2 linked regions of the Frankia casuarinae genome follow. The protein of the gene in region 1 interacts with the protein of each later gene in a pairwise test. Links are inferred from orthologs where the notes say so. Each region holds a gene or a part of one and is shown in the gene's direction. Other genes may lie near its edges.

Region 1 (6,310 bases):
GGCGGACGGCTCCGATCGTCCTTGAACTCGATCTGACGGTCGACCCGATCGAAGGCGTCCCCACCGACCCGATCACCCTGGCGCTCGCCCGGCGTCGGACGACCCTGCGGGATGTCGTCGAAGGCCTACGGTACGCGACCGAGGATCCCCGGGTGTCCATCGTGGTCGCGCATATCGCCGCCTGCGGGATGCCGCTGGCACGTATCCAGGAGATTCGCGCCGCGATCGCCGCGTTTCGTGCGGCCGGTGGCACCGCCATCGCCTACGCGGACACCTTCGGGGAGTTCGGGGGCGGCACGGCGCCCTACTATCTGGCCTGCGCGTTCGACGAGATCTGGCTCGCCCCGCCCGGTGACTGCGGCCTGACCGGTCTCGGGATGGAGGCGCCGTTCCTGCGGGGAGCGCTCGACCGGCTCGGTATCTCCGTCGAGATCGGCCAGCGGTACGAGTACAAGAACGCCGTCAACACGCTGGTGGAGCGGGACTTCACCCCGGCGCACCTGGAGGCGGTCAGCCGGATCATCGAGTCCAGCTCTGACCAGATCGTGGCCGGCATCGCCGAGGGACGCGGGCTGTCCACCGACCGGGTTCGGCGTCTGATCGATCTCGGACCGCTGGCCGGGTCCGTCGCGCTCGACACCGGTCTCGTCGACCGTCTCGGCTACCGCGACGAGGTGTACGCGGCGGCACGGGAACGGGTGACGCGGGGGCCGTCGGCCGGATTCGGGGGTGACGGGGAGGGCGCGGGCCGGGAGGATGCGCGCCGCGGGTCCGGCGCGGAGCCGGTTTTGATGTACGCCTCCGCCTACCGGCGGTCCGCCGAGCGGCGGGAGAAGTTCCCGGCGCTTCGCGTGGCGGCGCTGGCGGCCGGCGGTCCGGCGGCTTTCTTCTTCCGCGAGGTTCCCGATGATCGGGACGGCTCCCGTCCCGACGGCGCCGGGGAGGCCCACCTCCACCCGGACGAGGCCGCGGGCAGCGGGACGAGTGCGCTGGCCCCCTCCGTGACGGCGCCACATCGAGACCCGAAGAAGTCGGTCATCGCGCTCATCCATGGGACCGGGCCGGTCGTCCTCGGACACGGTGCCCCGGGTCCGTTCTCCGGGCCGGTGCTCGCAGCGGAGGCCACCGCGGCGGCCTTCCGTTCCGCCGCGCGTGATCCCGCGGTGGCGGCGGCGGTGTTCCGGGTGAGCAGCCCTGGGGGTTCCTACGTCGCCTCCGACCTGGTCCGCCGGGAGGCCGAGCGGTTCCGGGCCAGCGGCCGGCCGCTGATCGTCTCGATGGGTGACGTGGCGGCCTCTGGTGGCTACTTCGTCGCCCTGGCATCCGATGCGATCGTGGCGAACCCCGGCACGCTGACCGGCTCGATCGGGGTGTTCGCCGGCAAGCAGGTGATCAGCGGGCTGCTCGACAAGGTGGGAGTGGGCTTCGGTGCCGTCGCGGAGGGCGAGCATGCGCTGATGATGTCGCCGCGGCGGCCCTTCACCCCGGGGGAGCGGGAGAAACTGGAGGAGTTCCTGGACCGGGTCTACGCCGACTTCGTTGACAAGGTGGCGGTCGCTCGCGGGCTGTCCCGGGACCAGGCGCACCAGCTGGCCCGCGGCCGGGTGTGGACCGGCGCGGACGCCCATGCGCACGGCTTGGTGGACGTCCTCGGCGGGTTGGCGCAGGCGATCGAACTCGCCTGGTCGCGCGCCGGTCTGCCGGCCGGTGAGACTCCGCGGGTGCGGCTGACGCCCAAGCCGTCGGTGCTGGAACGGGTCCGGTCGCCGAAGTCCAGCGAGGACCGCGGGGCCGCCGCGTCGGTGGCCGGGTCGGTGGCCGGGTCGGTGGCCGGGTCGGTGGCCGGGTCGGTGGCCGGGTCCGCCCTGGGCCTGCTCGGCGCTGGTCCCGGTGCCGGCTTCGTCCCGGGTTGGGGGGCGCTGGCACCGCTGGCGGCGCGGCTTGGTCTGCCCTCGGCCGGTCCGCTGGTCATGCCGCCGATCGGGCGGATCGGTTAGCCGGTCCGCACCGGTGGCCCACAACGAACTCGCCGGCCTGTGGGATGCGTGACACCGCCGTCCGCGGGAGGATCGACGCCCGGGTGCCCGACGGCCAGGCAGGCGGTGAAATGACCGTCGGGTGGCCGGTGAACGGACCCGCCGCGGGTGAATGGACGCGCCGCGCCGGGCCGGGACCGGCGTCGCGTCGCCGTGGGGCGACGGTAGTCTCGCAGCGACCGGTTTCGTCCGGACGGCACCGCTCGTCCCGCGCCACGATCCGCGGCAGGCCATCAGGGTCTGCCCCGGTGGCCTGCCGCGGGGTGGTGGCTTCCGGTCACCGGCCTGTGGCGGTCCGCTGCTGCCACCGCGTCATCGTTCCGTGTCAGAGCGCATACCGGAGGTCGAAGCCGTGCCGTCTATCGAGGCCGTCGGAGCCCGCGAGATCCTTGACTCGCGCGGTAACCCCACCGTCGAGGTCGAGGTCGTCCTGGAGGACGGCACGCTGGGCCGCGCCGCGGTGCCCAGCGGGGCGAGCACCGGTGCCTTCGAGGCCGTCGAGCTGCGCGACGGGGACAACCGCTATGGCGGCAAGGGCGTGACCAAGGCCGTGGCCGCGGTGATCGACCGGATCGGTCCGGCGATCATGGAGTTGGAGGCCACCGAGCAGCGTCTTCTCGACGCGACGCTCATCGACCTCGACGGCACCCCGGGCAAGTCGGCCCTCGGCGCCAACGCCCTGCTCGGGGTCAGCCTGGCGGTGGCCAAGGCGGCGGCGGCGTCGAGCGGCCTGCCGCTGTTCCGGTACCTGGGAGGTCCGACCGCGCACCTGCTCCCGGTGCCGATGATGAACATCCTCAACGGTGGTGCGCACGCCGACACCAACGTCGACATTCAGGAGTTCATGATTGCTCCGATCGGCGCGAGCACCTTCGCCGAGTCGCTGCGCTGGGGTGCGGAAGTCTATCATGCGCTCAAGAGCGTGCTGAAGGCGCGGGGCCTGGCGACCGGCGTGGGCGACGAGGGCGGCTTCGCGCCGAGCCTGCCCACCAACCGGGAGGCTCTCGACCTCATCGCCGAGGGGATCGACAAGGCCGGCTTCGCCCTGGGGACGGACATCGCCCTGGCGTTGGACGTTGCCTCCACCGAGTTCTACGCGGACGGGTCGTACACCTTCGAGGGCAACTCGCGTAGCGCCGAGTACCTGAGCGACTACTATGCCGAGCTCGTCTCCGCCTACCCGATCGTCTCCATCGAGGACCCGCTGGCCGAGGATGACTGGGATGGCTGGGTGGCGCTCACCGAGCGGCTCGGTGGCAAGGTGCAGCTCGTCGGGGACGACTTGTTCGTGACCAACCCGGAGCGGCTGGCTCGCGGGATCGCCTTGAAGGCCGCAAACGCCCTGCTGGTGAAGGTGAACCAGATCGGCACGCTGACCGAGACGCTCGACGCGGTGAACCTGGCCCACCGTAGCGGCTACCGGGCAATGATGTCCCACCGGTCCGGCGAGACCGAGGACACCACCATCGCCGACCTCGCCGTCGCGGTCGACTGCGGTCAGATCAAGACCGGCGCCCCGGCGCGCTCGGAGCGGGTCGCGAAGTACAATCAGCTGCTGCGCATCGAGGAGGAACTCGACGACGCGGCCCGGTACGCGGGCGCCGCCGCGTTCCCCCGCCGCAGGCAAGCCGGCTGATCCCATGCCGCCGCGGAACACCGCGCTGACCACGAGGGCGACCCTGCTCGCCGTCGTGATCTGCGTGCTGGTCCTGACCCTCGCCTATCCGCTGCGGCTGTACCTGCAGCAGCAGGCCAAGCTCTCCGAGCTGAGCCGGACCAACGCGCAGGCCCAGGCGAGGGTCAACGAGCTGCGGGCGACGGTCGAGCGCTACGACGACCAGGCCTGGGTCGAGGACGAGGCGCGCCGTCGGCTGCATTACGTCAAGCCCGGTGAGCGGGCGTACCTGATGCCGATCAAACCGGCACCCACCAAGGACGGCGACGAGACCCGCGGCGGGTCGTCCGGGGGCTCGGCCTGGTACGCCCGACTCTGGTCGGAGATCTCGACGCCGTAGCGGTCACGGGGCGGGAGCCCCGACCCCGGTGCGGCGAAGGAACGGGCTTGGCGGACGGTGATGACGGCGATGACGGCGAGGGGGTGAGTATGGCACCGGCGGTGACGGCCGAGGATCTCGAGATCGTGCGCCGTCAGCTCTCCCGCGAGCCGCGAGCCGTCCTCGCGGTGGCCCATCGCTGCTCGTGCGGTCTTCCCGACGTGGTCGAGACCGCACCGCGGCTTGCCGGCGGCACCCCCTTCCCGACCCTGTACTACCTCACCTGCCCCCGGGCTGCGTCGGCGATCTCGCGGCTGGAGGGGGTCGGGGTGATGCGCGAGATGACAGCCCGGCTGGCGGAGGATCCGCGGCTCGCCGCCGCCTACGCCGTCGCCCACCGGGACTACCTCGCCCGGCGCGACGCGCACGAGGTGCTGCCCGCCGCTCCGAGCGCGGGTGGCATGCCCGATCGGGTCAAGTGCCTGCACGTCCTCGTAGCGCACAGTCTCGCCGTGGGTCCGGGAGTCAATCCGTTCGGTGACGAGGCCCTTGCGGCTGTTCCCGACTGGGGTCGGCGGGGGCCGTGCGTGGCCGGTGGCCGATGTCCGGGCGTTGACGAGGCCGAGGCGCCCGGACCCGCCCCGGGCGGCGGGGCGGCGGGCGACGGACCGACCGGCAGTCGTTCGACAGGGGATCCGGCAGGGGACCCGACGGGGGATCCGAAAGAGATCCGATAGGGGATTTGACCGGGGAGGAGAGACCGTGAGTCGGGTCGCCGCGATCGACTGTGGAACCAACTCGATCCGTCTGCTGGTGGCGGACGTCGAGGGATCGACCCTGCACGAGCTGACCCGCCAGATGGAGATCGTCCGGCTGGGGGCCGGGGTCGACCGGACCGGTGAGCTCGCGCCGGAGGCGCTCGCCCGCACCTTCACCGCGCTGCGGGACTATGCCGAGCAGATCGAGCGGCTGGGAGCCTCACGGGTGCGGATGGTCGCCACGAGCGCGACCCGCGACGCGCGCAACCGCCATGAGCTCGTCGCCGGGGTCCGCGCGATCCTCGGTGTGGACCCCGAGGTGATCAGCGGGAACGAGGAGGCGGCCCTGTCCTTCGGCGGCGCCATCGGTGACCTCGTCGGCCGAGCCGGTTCGTTTGACGCCGGTTCGTTCGACGCCAGTTCGTCTGCCGGTTCGGTCGAGGGCGCGCCGACGGGGCCGGTCGCCACGCCGATCCTGCTCGCCGACATCGGCGGCGGCTCGACCGAACTCGTCCTCGGGGACGTGAGCGGGGTGCGGGCCGCCCGTTCGGTGAACGTCGGATGCGTGCGGCTGGCGGAGCGGCACCTGCACGATGATCCGCCGACCGGCGCGCAGGCCGCGGCGATCGTCGCCGACGTGCACGCGGCACTCGACCTCGCCGCCCGTACCGTGCCCCTGACCGAGGCGGCGACGCTGGTCGGCGTCGCGGGGACCGTCACCACGGTCGCCGCCCTCGCGGCTGATCTCCCCGAGTACGACCCGACCCGCATCCACCTGTCCGTGACGACGGCGGAGCAGGTCGCGCAGGTCACGGACCGGCTGCTGAGGATGACGCACGACCAGCGCGCGGCCCTGCCGGTGATGCACCCGGGTCGGGTGGACGTCATCGCCGCCGGCGCGCTCGTGCTGCGCACCCTGGTCGAGCGAACGGGCGCCGCGGCGGTGGTGGCAAGCGAACGCGACATCCTCGATGGGATAGCGCTGGCCCTGGCCGCCGCGCCGGGCGCCCCGGCCACCGGGCCCGGGCGGGCGGCGCCGCCCGTCACCGCCGGCCCGTCGGTATGAGGACCAGCTGTAGGAGGACCGGTGGGGCGGGGTGACGGACGGGACGGGTGACCCGGTGCGGTCAGGGGGCCCGGTGCGGTCAGGGGGTCCGGTGCGACCGGGAAGCGGTTGGCCGGGGGACCTCGCCGCCGCCGACACACCGGTCGCAGCCACGCCGGGCGAGGTCCGCGCGTTGGCCGCCGACGCGACGGGCACCCGGGAGCTCGATGCCCGGATGTCCGTCTGCCGGGCCTGCCCGCGCCTGGTCACCTGGCGGGAAGAAGTCGCGGCGGTGCGGCGGGCGGCCTTCGCCGAGCAGGCCTACTGGGGGCGTCCGGTGCCCTCGTTCGGCCCGGGCGACGCCCGGATCCTCGTCATCGGTCTGGCGCCCGCGGCCCACGGAGGGAACCGCACCGGACGCATCTTCACCGGGGACCGCAGCGGCGACTGGCTGTTTGCCTCGTTGCACCGCGTCGG
Region 2 (6,501 bases), 910 kb from region 1 along the record:
CGGGCCGGTACCGCTGCCCCCCGCACCGTCCGCGCGGGCCGTTCCCGACGGCGCGAACCAGGGCGATTCGTCTGCCGTGGGTGCCGGGCGGCGCGGCCCCGACGGCGCCACCTCCGGCCCCGAGGAGATCGAACGGGTCCTGATCCGGGTCCGGCGCGAGCGCGGTGCGGCCCTCGCGGCCTCGCTGCGATCCGCTCGCGGCGTCCTCGCGACCCGGCGAACCACCGGCCGGTTACGGATCCAGCTCGATCCCCTGATCCTCGGGTAGCGCCGGCATGGTCTGGTTCGCACCGCATGGCGTGGCCCCGCATACCACGGCCCGGGTACGCGTCATGGATCATGATCTTCGGCCGCGGGCCCGGTCCGGACCGCGGCCGTCCGCCACCTCCGAGCGTCGGCGGGGTACGGTCGTCGGCGGCGACAGGCCTGTGGACGTCAGCCCATACTCCCCGGCCGGAGAACGGCGGGATGCTCCCGGCCCGGTCGGACACCTCGGATCGATGACCCCCGGAGACGGTCACGGCGTCGGCAATGACGTCGCGACGGATCGGTGCTTCGCGTATGCGTCTTGTTTTCGCCGGTACCCCGGCGGTGGCTCTGCCCAGCCTGCGGGCGTTGATCGACAGCCCGCGCCATGACGTGGTCGCGGTTGTCACCCGGCCCGATCGGCCCTCCGGGCGGGGGCGGAAGGTGAAGCCGCCCCCCGTCCACGTCCTGGCCGACGAGGCCGGCATCCCGGTGCTCAGCCCGGACCGGCCCCGGGACCCGGAGTTCCTGGCCACGCTCGCTGGCCTCGCGCCCGACTGCTGCCCGGTGGTGGCCTACGGCGCGTTGCTACCGCCCGCGGCGCTCGCCATTCCCCGCCACGGTTGGGTGAACCTGCACTTCTCCCTGCTGCCGGCCTACCGCGGGGCGGCTCCGGTGCAGCGCACCCTGCTCGCCGGGGACGACCTGACCGGCGCGAGCGTCTTCCAGATCGAACCGGCGATGGACTCCGGTCCGGTCTACGGTGTCCTCACCGAGCGGGTTCGGCCGACGGACACCTCCGGTGACCTGCTGGACCGGCTCGCCGAGGCCGGCGCCGGGCTGCTGGTCGCGGTGATGGACGGCATCGCCGACGGGACGGTGCGGCCCGTGGCCCAGCCCGCCGAGGGGATCTCCTTCGCGCCGAAGCTGACCGCCGAGGAGGCCCGGATCGACTGGACGAAGCCGGCGATCGCGGTGGATCGGCTGGCGAGGGCCGCCACTCCCGCGCCGGGAGCCTGGACGACGTTTCGCGACCGGCGGCTCAAGATCGGTCCGGTGCGCCTCGGTGCGGTGTCCGGTCGGCCGGCCGGGCCGGTAGCGCTGCCCGCCGGGCTGCCGGCGGGGGGGCTGCCGGCGGGGCAGATCATGGTGCTCCCCGGCGGGGACGTGGCGGTCGGCACGGGCACGAGCCCGGTGCTCCTCGGTGAGGTGCGTCCCGAGGGGCGAGGCCCGATGGCGGCCGCGGCCTGGGCCCGCGGGGTCCGGATCGCCAAGGGGGAGACCCTCGGCGCGATCGGCGCGATGCCGGTCAGTGGAGGAACGTCGTGAGATCGGCCGGTTCGCCGGGCACCCGTGGGCCCCGGCCAGCGTCAAGCGTCGACCGGCCGCGGTTGCTGGCCTGGGAGGTGCTGCGGGCGGTGGACGAGCGCGGCTCCTACGCCAACCTGCTGCTGCCGTCCCTGTTGGCGGGCAGCGGGCTGTCCGCCCGGGACCGCGGGTTCGTCACGGAGCTCGCCTACGGCTCCCTGCGTGCGCAGGGCACCCTCGACGGGGTGCTCGACACGGCGACGAGTCGACCCGTCCACACCATCGACCCGCCGGTGCGCGACGCGCTGCGCCTGGGCGCCTACCAGCTGCTGCGGACCAGGGTCCCGGCCCACGCGGCCGTGGCCAGCACCGTCGAGCTGGTCCGCACGACGAGTGGCGAGCGCCCGGTCCGCTTCGCGAACGCCGTGCTGCGTCGGGTGGCCGCCCGGGTGGCCGAGACCGGCGGCGATCTCGCCACGATGCTGTCCGCACCGCGGTTCGACGTCGACCCTGTCGGTCACCTGGCGGTCGTGACGACGCATCCCCGCTGGATCGTCGAGGTCGTCGCGGAGGCCCTGGCCGGCGACCTCACGGCGACCCGCGCCGCGCTGGAGGCAGACGACGTCCGACCCGCGGTACACCTGGTCGCCCGTCCGGGCCGGGTCGACCGTGACCGGCTGCTCGCCGAGGCCGCGCAGGCAGGTCTGACCGCCCGAGTCGGCCCCTACTCGCCGTATGCGGTACGCCTCGACGGCGGGGACCCGGCGGGGTTGCCCGCCGTGGCCGCGGGCGCGGCCGCCGTGCAGGACGAGGGCAGCCAGCTCGTCACCCTGGCCCTGGCCCGCGCGGCGACGGTGGGCCGTGACCTCGGGCTGACCGTCGACCTGTGCGCGGGCCCCGGCGGGAAGGCGGCCCTGCTCGCCGCGCTGCTCGGCGGCTCCGCCCCATCGGACGGGCCGGGTCTGCCGGACAGGCCGGGTCCACCGGACAGGCCGGCCCTGATCGCGGTCGAGCCCCGGGCGACCCGGGCGGCCATGGTGGCCCGGTCCCTGGGCGACGCGGCGCGGGCCTGGACGGTGCGCGCCGACGGCCGGGCGGTGCCGCTGCGGCCCGATGGAGCCGACCGGGTGCTGGTCGACGTCCCCTGCACCGGCCTCGGAGCACTGCGGCGCCGGCCGGAGGCCCGGTGGCGGCGGACCTCGGCCGATGTGGCCGCGCTCGTCCCGCTCCAGCGTGCGCTGCTCGTCGCCGCGCTCGACCTGGTCCGCCCGGGCGGGGTGGTGGCGTACGCGACCTGTTCCCCGCACCCGGCCGAGACCGTCGAGGTGGTGCGTGGCGTGGCCGGACAACGCGCCGACACCTCCATCCTCGATGCCCGCCTGACCCTGCCGGAGGTCGACCGGCTCGGTGACGGCCCGTTCGTCCAGCTCTGGCCGCATCTCCATGGCACGGATGCGATGTTCGTCGCCCTGCTGCGCCGGGTCGACAGCTGAGGCGTCGGACCCGGGAGCCGATACCCTCGCGAAATGGCCACCGCGCAGATCTACCCCAGCCTGCTCGCCGCCGACTTCGGCCGGATCGCCGACGCGGCCCTGGCGGTCGAGGGGCAGGCCGACTGGCTGCACGTCGACGTGATGGACTACCACTTCGTCCCGAACCTGGCGTTCGCGCCGGACACGGTGACGGCCCTGCGCGCGGTGACGGATACTCCGCTTGACTGCCATCTCATGATCGACGATCCCGACCGCTGGGCGGCCGGGTACGCCGAGCGCGGCGCGGCGAACGTCACCATTCACGCCGAGGCCGTGTCCGACCTGCCCCGCACCACCAGGGCGATCCGGGCGGCCGGGGCCCGCACCGGCCTCGCTGTGAAGCCGAACACCCCGGTCGAGCACTATCTCGACGACCTGCACCGGTTCGACCTGCTGCTGCTGATGACCATCGAGCCGGGTTTCGGCGGTCAGACGTTCATGACCGAGGTGTTGCCGAAGATCGAGGCCGCCCGGCGCCTGCTCGACGCCCGTGGGCTGGACCTGTGGCTGCAGATCGACGGCGGGGTCAACGCCGGGACGATCGAGCGGGCCGCGGTGGCGGGTGTGGACGTGTTCGTCGCCGGCACGGCCGTCTTCGGGGCGGCCGATCCGGGCCAGGCCGTCGAGCGGCTGCGTGAGCAGGCGCTGCGGGCGGCGCCCCGGCTGTCCCCGCCCGCGCCACGCTCGGCGGTCGGGCCGGCGTGACCGCGTCCGGTGGCTTCACCGGCGTCCGGCGGCTTCATATGCCAGACTTGAGGCAGTACAACCAGCAGCACGCGCGCTCCGGGGTCGGTGAAATTCCGAACCGGCGGTGACAGTCCGCGACCCGTCCGCAGGTACTGGGACGGCTGACCCGGTGGAATTCCGGGACCGACGGTGAAAGTCCGGATGGGAGGACGCGCGCGGGCCGAGTGCCCGCGGTGGTCGTTGACCGCTCGCGGGCGCGTGTCGGCGTGAGCGTGCCGGCGTGGTCCCGCGTGGTTTTTCCTCGCCCAGGGTGCGGGTGCCCGGGAGCGAGGGGCACGGGTCGGATGTTTACCGGCATCGTTGAAGAACTTGGCGTGGTGACCGCGGTGGATGCGCGGTCGGAGTCGGCGGCACTCACCATCGCCTGTCAGACGGTTCTGGGTGATGTGAGTCACGGCGCGTCCATCGCCGTCAACGGTGTCTGTCTCACGGTGACTTCCTTCGCCCGCCCGGGGCTCGACGGGGGCGCCGAGACCGGTACGGCCGGCGGCCCACCCGGCCCACCCGGCCCACCCGGCACAACGGACGGCCCGTCGGCGTTCACTGCTGACGTGATGCGAGAGACGCTGGTGCGTTCCTCTCTTGGGAAGCTCGCCGTCGGTGACCGGGTGAATCTCGAACGTCCCGTCCGGCTGGCGGACCGGCTGGGAGGCCACCTGGTCCAGGGGCACGTCGACGGCGTCGGCACGGTCCTCGACCGGCAGCCCGGTGAGGGCTGGGAGTTCGTGCGCGTCGCGCTCCCCGAGGGGCTCGACCGCTACCTCGTGGCGAAGGGCTCGGTGACGGTGGACGGGGTGAGCCTGACCGTCGTCGACATCTCGCCGGCCGGTGGCGACTCACCGGCCACCTTCACGGTCAGCCTGATCCCCACCACGCTCGAACTGACCACGCTGGGTCGCCGTGCGCCGGGTTCCCTGGTCAACATCGAGGTCGACGTGCTGGCCAAGTACGTCGAGAAGCTGCATGCCGGCCCCATCGAACCGAACGGACGACACCGATGACGACATCCGCGGCCGGCGCCTCCTCGACGGCCACCCTTCCCGCCGGTGCCCTTCCCGCCGGCTACGCCGACGTGCGGTTCGCCGCCATCGAGGACGCGCTCGCCGAGATCGCCGCCGGCCGCCCGCTCGTCGTCGTCGACGACGCCGACCGGGAGAACGAGGGTGATCTGATCTTCGCGGCGGAGGCCGCGACACCCGAGCTGGTCGCGTTCATGACGCGGTACACCTCCGGTGTGATCTGCGTGCCGATGGACGCCGCCGACACCGACCGGCTCGAACTGGACCAGATGGTCCCGCACAACACGGAGCGGATGGGCACCGCGTTCACCATCACCGTGGACGCCCGCGACGGCGTCTCCACCGGGATCTCCGCCGCCGACCGGGCCCGCACCATCCGGTTGCTGGCCGACCCGCGGACCACGCCCGGCGACCTGAGCCGGCCGGGCCACATCTTCCCGCTGCGGGCCAAGGACGGCGGGGTGCTGCGCCGCCCCGGCCACACCGAGGCCGCGGTCGACCTGGCCCGGCTCGCCGGGCTGCGGCCGGCCGGTGCGATCTGCGAGATCGTGAACGACGACGGGACGATGGCCCGGCTTCCCCGGCTCGCCGAGTTCGCCCGCGAGCACGGGCTGCTGCTGATCTCCATCGCCGATCTCATCGCTTACCGTCGGCGGACCGAGAAGCAGGTGGTGCGGGTCGCGGAGGCGTCGCTTCCGACGCGTTACGGGGCGTTCCGGGCGGTCGGGTTCCGCAACATCCTCGACGGCGTCGAACACATCGCGCTGATCCGCGGCGAGCTCGGTGACGGCGCGGACGTGCTGGTCCGGGTGCACAGCGAATGCCTCACCGGGGACGTCTTCGGCTCCCGGCGCTGCGACTGCGGAACCCAGCTCGACGCGGCACTGCGCATAATCGCGACCGAGGGACGCGGAGTGGTGCTCTACATGCGGGGCCACGAGGGCCGGGGCATCGGCCTGATGCACAAGCTGCGGGCCTACCAGCTGCAGGACGCCGGCCACGACACCGTCGACGCCAACCTCGCGCTGGGTCTGCCGGCCGACGCCCGTGACTACGGCACCGGGGCCCAGATCCTGGTCGACCTCGGCGTGCGCGGCATCCGGCTGCTGTCCAACAATCCGACGAAGCGGGCCGGGCTGGAGGGCTACGGCCTGCGCATCGTCGAACTCATCGGGATGCCGGTCACCCAGACGCCGGAGAACCTGCGCTACCTGACCACCAAGCGGGACCGGATGGGACACGTCATTCCCGGTCTGCCCAGCATTCCCGGTCTGCCCAGCATTCCCGGTCCGCCCGGCCTTCCGGGTCCGCCCGGCCTTCCGGGTCCACCCGGCCTGTCCGATCTGCCTAGGGCCGTGGGCGAGGACGAGCCGGCCGGCTCGCGCTGGATCCCGGGGGCGCCGAGGGCGCCGAGGGTACCCGTCACCTCCGGCTGCACGGCCGTCGCGGGCCCGGGTACGTCCGCCGGGGTCGACTGTGCCGAGGGGGAGGGTCTGTGAGCGGCCTCGGGGCTCCCGCGGAGGTGCTTCCGCCCGTCGCGGGCATGCGGTTGGCGGTGGTCGCCACCCGGTGGCACGCCGAGATCACCGATGCGCTGCTCGCTGGCGCGCTGCGCGCCGCGAAGGACGCGGGCCTCGCGGCGGCACCCG

The links.
Region 2: the proteins of eno (region 1) and rpe interact in binary tests that used the Escherichia coli proteins (3 or more experiments, as listed by UniProt). The link is inferred for Frankia casuarinae from one-to-one orthologs.

What each region holds. Positions count from the first base shown.
Region 1 is NC_007777.1:4,687,811-4,694,120, reverse strand. The notes cover bases 1,733-4,530. They hold eno (phosphopyruvate hydratase), read left to right. Parts: upstream 1,733-2,388; coding sequence 2,389-3,672; downstream 3,673-4,530. Other genes in these bases: FRANCCI3_RS19785 (DUF501 domain-containing protein), read left to right, coding at 4,141-4,530; FRANCCI3_RS19790 (FtsB family cell division protein), read left to right, coding at 3,677-4,051; FRANCCI3_RS19800 (S49 family peptidase), read left to right, coding at 1,733-1,997. In the rest of the region: more of FRANCCI3_RS19800, read left to right, coding at 1-1,732; more of FRANCCI3_RS19785, read left to right, coding at 4,531-4,767; FRANCCI3_RS19780 (Ppx/GppA family phosphatase), read left to right, coding at 4,793-5,854; FRANCCI3_RS19775 (uracil-DNA glycosylase), read left to right, coding at 5,946-6,310. UniProt on the Escherichia coli protein: Catalyzes the reversible conversion of 2-phosphoglycerate (2-PG) into phosphoenolpyruvate (PEP). It is essential for the degradation of carbohydrates via glycolysis.
Region 2 is NC_007777.1:3,774,885-3,781,385, reverse strand. What follows is about bases 1,947-4,935. They hold rpe (ribulose-phosphate 3-epimerase), read left to right. Parts: upstream 1,947-3,080; coding sequence 3,081-3,791; downstream 3,792-4,935. Other genes in these bases: FRANCCI3_RS16035 (bifunctional 3,4-dihydroxy-2-butanone-4-phosphate synthase/GTP cyclohydrolase II), read left to right, coding at 4,831-4,935; FRANCCI3_RS16040 (riboflavin synthase), read left to right, coding at 4,118-4,834; FRANCCI3_RS16050 (RsmB/NOP family class I SAM-dependent RNA methyltransferase), read left to right, coding at 1,947-3,047. Outside these bases: FRANCCI3_RS16060 (primosomal protein N'), read left to right, coding at 1-268; fmt (methionyl-tRNA formyltransferase), read left to right, coding at 562-1,575; more of FRANCCI3_RS16050, read left to right, coding at 1,572-1,946; more of FRANCCI3_RS16035, read left to right, coding at 4,936-6,351; ribH (6,7-dimethyl-8-ribityllumazine synthase), read left to right, coding at 6,348-6,501. UniProt on the Escherichia coli protein: Catalyzes the reversible epimerization of D-ribulose 5-phosphate to D-xylulose 5-phosphate.